DNA from 2 places in the Clostridium sp. CM038 genome. Region 1 is predicted to be linked to the other one. Evidence: predicted binding sites of a transcription regulator. Region 1 holds the regulator's gene; the other holds the start of a gene.

Region 1 (3,220 bases):
AAACAAGTTATTTGCTAAATTCAAAATATTTTCAAACAATTTGTTTTATATAGGAGGGAACGATGCATTGCCACCTCCTTTAACTAAGGATGAAGAGTATGAGTTAGTAGTTAAATTAGATACAGGTGATAAGCAGGTGAGAGCTACCTTAATTGAAAGAAATTTAAGACTGGTAGTATATATAGCAAGGAAGTTTGAGAATACAGGCTTAAATGTTGAAGATTTAATTTCTGTAGGAACCATAGGGCTTATAAAAGCAGTTAATACTTTTGATCCTGAAAAGAACATTAAGCTAGCTACATATGCTTCAAGATGTATAGAGAATGAAATTTTAATGTATCTTAGGCGAAATAGTAAAATTAAAACAGAAATTTCTCTTTATGAGCCTCTAAATGTTGATTGGGACGGTAATGAATTGCTGCTCTCAGACATTATTGGAACGGACAACGATGTGGTTTATAATATTATTGAAGAAGATGTAGATAAACAATTGCTTTGGCTTGCTATGCAACGTTTAAATTCAAGAGAAAAAGAAATTGTTCAATTAAGATTTGGCTTAAATGGAACCATAGAAAAAACACAAAAAGAAGTGGCTGATATACTTGGAATATCACAATCTTATATCTCAAGGCTTGAAAAAAGAATAATAAAAAGATTACAAAAAGAAATAAATAAAATGGTATAGGGGCCGCAAGTAGGACCCTTTTTATAATTTTATTTTAGAAACCGATTTTAAAAGTTATTATTTGAAGATTAAATATTAAGCAAAATGAAACAAATAAAGAAATGTTCTAATTATAAATAATATTTTTAATAACTTATGAATATAAATAATATAAAGTGCTAGGCCTCTAAAAATAGACTAGGGTAGTGACTAGCTGGTTTAAAAAAGGGTTTATGAAAACTTATTGGGGGTGAACAAAATGGAAAGTTTAATGTTTGCAATAAATAATTTAAGACAGATGGAAATTATAGATATAAGTTCAGGCTCAAAAATGGGATATATCAAAGATTTAAAAGTTGATTGTGAAGACTATAGAATTATTTCAATCCTAATGCCAACCCAAAAGTCATCTTGGTTCAATAAAAATAATAGTGTTGAGATACCTTGGGAAAAAGTAAAGAAAATTGGGGTAGATGTTATTCTTGTAGATGGTAGTGATGTAAATATAGAAAACGAATAGGAAAAAGTGTATAATGTTAGTATATTTGCTAACTATACTATGAAAAGGACGTGAAGGCCATTGAAATGTCCATATTGCAGCTGTGAAGAAAGTAAAGTAGTTGATTCTAGATCAACAGATGAGAATATTGCAACTAGAAGAAGAAGAGAGTGCCTAAGTTGTTTTAAGAGATATACTACATATGAAAAAGTGGAAGATGTACCTATTTTAGTAATAAAGAAGGATTCTAATAGAGAATATTTTGACAGAACGAAAATATTAAATGGCCTTATGAAGGCATGCCAAAAGAGGCCGGTGTCAAGAAAACAAATAGAAGCTATTTGTGATGAAGTAGAAAAACAGTTAAACAATGAAATGCTTACAGAAGTGAAATCAGATTATATAGGAGAAATCATTATGAGCATATTAAAAAATGTAGATGAGGTATCTTATGTGAGGTTTGCTTCAGTTTATAGGCAATTCAAAGATATTAATACATTCATGGAAGAGATAAGGAAATTAATGTCTAAGGAATGAAAATGCCCTTAGGCATTTTTTTTATAATTGTGCGCCCGGCATGGGCGCAATCTAATGGGTGAAAGTCCCTAGCACGGGTTAATAGTGCCAAGTGCATAGCTTAAGACAAGGGTGTCCATCGTGAGATGGAATCTGAAGGAAGTTGGCGGCCAAACTCCGGTCTGACGAACAGAAACTACATATAAGGCATATGCTTGTGGGTAAGTTTGCAATACAAAACGAAGCCCAAAACTATTCGAAACAAGTGGTGTAAATGTAGCAGATAGATGGAGTGAAAGATTGCGTTCTTACCCGGGGAGATCTGATAGGTAAGTTGTGGATATGAATTTAGAAATAACAACCCATACAGTGATGTATGGCTGAACTATCAGAAGTCAGCAGACGTCATAGTACCATGCAAAACGCGTTAGCGTGGGAAGGACTGAACAATAGGAGGTTTTGGAATTTTGAAGGATACGAGAAAATATGATAAAAGCAGACAACTTCATAAAGAAGGCTCTCTACGAGAGAATAGAGTGGAACTCGAAGGTAATGTAGAAGTGCATAGTATTTCCTCTATGTCAGAAGAAGGAAGAAACGATGTGAATGAATATGATAATGGTTTACTCGAGCAGATATTATCGAGAGATAATATGAATAAAGCATATAAAAGAGTAAAAGCCAATAAAGGAAGTCATGGGATTGATGGTTTGACAGTAGATGAACTTCTACATTATCTAAAAGAGCATGGACAAGAATTAAGGCAATCATTATTAGAAAGTAGATATAGACCTCTAGCCGTAAGAAGGGTAGAAATACCAAAACCTGACGGTGGAATTAGGCTACTTGGAATACCTACTGTATTAGATAGAGTTATTCAGCAAGCGATATCACAAACTCTAATACCAGTATATGAAAAGAAATTTTCTGATAATAGTTACGGTTTTAGACCTTTAAGAAGTGGAAAACAAGCTGTTGAAAAATGTAGGGGATATATTAATGCTGGACATACATGGACGGTGAATATAGACCTTTCTAAATACTTTGATACGATAAATCATGATAAATTAATAAGGATACTATCGGAAGATATTAAAGATAGTAGAGTAATTTCTCTGATACGAAAGTATCTACAAAGTGGAGTGATGATAAATGGGGTATTTATGAATACAGAAGAAGGAGCACCTCAAGGCGGGCCTTTGTCCCCATTATTAAGTAACGTAATGTTACATGAACTCGATGTAGAACTAACAAAACGAGGACTAAACTTTTGTAGATATGCTGATGATGCGAATATATACGTCAAAAGTGAGAAATCAGCAAATAGAGTAATGAAGAGTATTACGAGATTTATTGAGGAAAAGTTAAAGCTTAGAGTGAATAAAGAAAAGAGTACAGTAGATAGACCTTGGAAACTTAAATTTTTAGGATTTTCATTTTACCGAGCAAAAGGTGAATACAGAATGAGAGTTCCTCAAAAACCTATAATCAAATTCAAAGCAAAGCTAAAAGAATTAACTTCAAGAAGTAATGCGATGAGC
Region 2 (3,220 bases), 1.3 Mb from region 1:
AAATCCACCACCAGATAATTTTTTATAAATAAAATGGCTGAAATATGGTTCAACTGAGGTTGCACCACAATCCATTGCAAAAGAAATAGTGCCAGTAGGAGCTAGAACTGTAACTTGAGCATTTCTAAAACCATATTTTTCACCACTGCTTAGTACTTTTGACCAACAGTTTTTTAAGGTTTCACTTATATTGCTTAGGGAATCATTACCTAAAATATCATGGTTAACTTTTATAGGATCATAATTCAAATGTTCATAGTTACTATTTAGAGCTCCAGCAGCTCTTGCATGATTCCTTATAACTATTTGCATATGTTTTTTGTTGATTTCATATTTTTCAAAAGGAGCTAGTTCTTTTGAAAGTAGGGATGATACATAATAAGCCTGTGCAGTCATTATTCCACTTAGCGCTGCAGCTATATTTCTAGCATCTTCTGAGTCATAGGCATAGCCCATTACCATAAATAAAGAAGCTAAATTTGAAAGCCCAAGACCTGTGGTTCTAAATAAATAACTTTTCCTTGCTATATCTTCAGTTGGAAACTGGCCCCAATGAATGGAGGATTCAAGGACTAATTGAGTAAGTCCTATTAGATGGACATATCCATCTACATCAAATTTTTTAGTCAAAGCATCATAAAATTTATAAATATTAATAGAAGCTAAATTACAAGAGGTATCATCTAAAAAAGCATATTCTCCACAAGGATTAGTCGAATTAATTCTATTATGTTTAGCATTAACTACTCCATCTTCTCCACCGGGGCAAGTATGCCATGCATTAAAGGTGTCATCAAATTGAGGCGCTGGATCAGCACATTGCCAAGCAGCGGTATTAAAGGTATCCCATAGCGTCTTAACACTTATGTCTGCATCAACTGTGGAATCACATCTCCCTTTAAGAGTAATAGTCTGATTAGGATTTTTCGATAAGGTATCAACTTTCATCATAAATTCATCTGAGAATCTTATGGAGTTGTTTCCATTTTGGCCAGATACAGTCTCATAAGCCTCTCCTTCAAAGCTACCATCATAACCCATTTTAGTAAGAGCGCGTACTTTATCTTCTTCTTTAGCTTTCCAAGTCATAAACTCCATTATTTCAGGGTGATTGATATCAAGGCATAGCATCTTAGCAGCACGCCTTGTAGTTCCACCAGATTTTATAGCTCCAGCATTTCTGTCAAGTCCTCTTAAAAAACTCATAAGACCTGATGAAACTCCACCACTAGATAAGCTTTCACCTATACCTCTTATGGATGAGAAGTTAGTTCCGGTGCCAGAGCCACCTTTAAATAATTTAGTCTCTGTTACATACTGCTCAGAGATTGAATGATTGCCAAGTAGTTTATCTTGGATTGATAGAATGAAACAAGCTGAAGCTTGAGTCCTTGTATAAGCATCTTCGCTTTTAACTATCATTTTTTCTTTTTCATCGTAATAAAAATTATCTAATGATTCGCCTTTTATACCATAGGATAGGTTAAGGCCCGTATTAAACCATTGAGGAGAATTTGGTGCAAACATTTGATTTAAAAATGCATATATTAATTCATCATAAATAATGCTTTTTTCCTCTTGAGATTTAATAATAGTCTCATCAGTCAAGGATTCACACCAAAAATTAACAAGTCTATGAGCTACCATTTTCATACTATCCTCATAACCTTGCTTATTATTAACACCAGATTTTCTGAAATATTTTGAAGCAATAATATCGCAAGAATTTTGAGAGTAATGCTCTGGAAATTCTAAAGCCTTCATATCTAAAAGCACTTTATTTGTTTTATGGTCTTTTAAAAAAACATTTACCTTTTTCCATTTGAACAAATCAAAAACAGTAATAGTTTTATCTTTTTCTAATTCCTTTGTATAAAATCGTTTGATTAAATTTTTTATCTCCGCCATAATTAATACTAGCTTAAAAAGCTAGTATATTCACCTCCTATTAGTTGCATGATAATTAAGATTAAGTCTAAATTATGTAAAACATACTTCTGTATGGTTGATATTACTACACTAAAAGATTTTCTTGATTATTTAGTTTAATTATTATGTGTTATATTAGTATAACACCATATGTAGTAAGTAGAAAAAGAATTATAACTACAGATGGTATTATATAATAGAATCAAATAAAAATCAACATTAAATATTAACCAAAAATATGACGAATAAACGGCAAATTTATATAATATAGTAGTATAATAAATACATATTTATTATTATGTAAAATAATAAACCTGAATATTTATTATTATGTAAAATAATAAATCTAAATATTTATTATTATGTAAAATAATAAATATTTATTATTATGCATAATAAACCTAAATATTTATTATTATGCATAATAAACCTACGTATTTATTATTTTGGAAGAGGTGATGATGAAATTATGATACATCAATTTGATGGAAAAATACCTAATGTACATAAACATTCTTATATTGCTTACAGTGCAGATGTTATAGGAAATGTGTCTATAGGAGAGTACAGTAGTATTTGGTTTGGAGCTGTATTAAGAGGCGATATGAATTCCATGTCTATAGGTTCTTATACAAATATTCAAGACAATTGTACAGTACATAATGATGATGAATTTTCGGTTAATATTGGAGAGTATGTAACTATAGGACATAATGCCATAATACATGGTTGTAAAATTTCAAGTTATACTTTAATTGGAATGGGAAGTACTATACTAAATGGAGCAGAAATAGGGGAGTATACTATAATCGGCGCTGGTAGCTTAGTTACTCAAGGAAAGAAAATACCCTCAGGGGTTCTTTGTATGGGAGTGCCGGCAAAGGTCATTCGCGAACTAACTACAGAGGAAAAGGAAGGATTAAAAAAATCAGCTCAGCATTATGTAGAGCTTTCAATGAAATATAATACAAAACAAATAAATGACCATACCTTAATTTAGATTGTTATAGAGCGCGAAAAATGATAATATTAAATGGAATAGAAAAGGTGACAGATGAGCAGAAATATAAATACATGTTTATAGAAAATATTTAGTACAATATGTTGATAAATTTAACAAATATATAGATTGGTCAAAAGTTTAAAAAAGGTAGGAGATAATAAATGATAAAAATAGGAGAATTTAATAATTTAAAAGTAGTTAGGCGAGCAGAATTTGGGTACTATTTGGGCGCAGAGACTGAAAACACTAGTGATGATATATTATTGCCAATGAAAAGCACTTTAGGTA

Evidence for each region. Region 1 encodes NrdR, which represses ribonucleotide reductase genes. Its sites were predicted from a motif close to CACNANATNTNGTG; they were not measured.
Region 2: a site for NrdR is predicted at 2,074-2,087, ahead of ACWJKS_RS03545 (vitamin B12-dependent ribonucleotide reductase). Genes of this name have one in related genera too.

What each region holds. Positions count from the first base shown of each region.
Region 1 covers NZ_CM143651.1:2,077,424-2,080,643, reverse strand. Annotated here, with positions in the region: gene sigE (RNA polymerase sporulation sigma factor SigE) at 1-685, shown strand, start outside; gene ACWJKS_RS09460 (YlmC/YmxH family sporulation protein) at 924-1,184, shown strand; gene nrdR (transcriptional regulator NrdR) at 1,245-1,700, shown strand; gene ltrA (group II intron reverse transcriptase/maturase) at 2,147-3,220, shown strand, end outside.
Region 2 covers NZ_CM143651.1:785,918-789,137, forward strand. Annotated here, with positions in the region: gene ACWJKS_RS03545 (vitamin B12-dependent ribonucleotide reductase) at 1-1,908, opposite strand, end outside; gene ACWJKS_RS03550 (gamma carbonic anhydrase family protein) at 2,399-2,929, shown strand; gene ACWJKS_RS03555 (CvfB family protein) at 3,094-3,220, shown strand, end outside.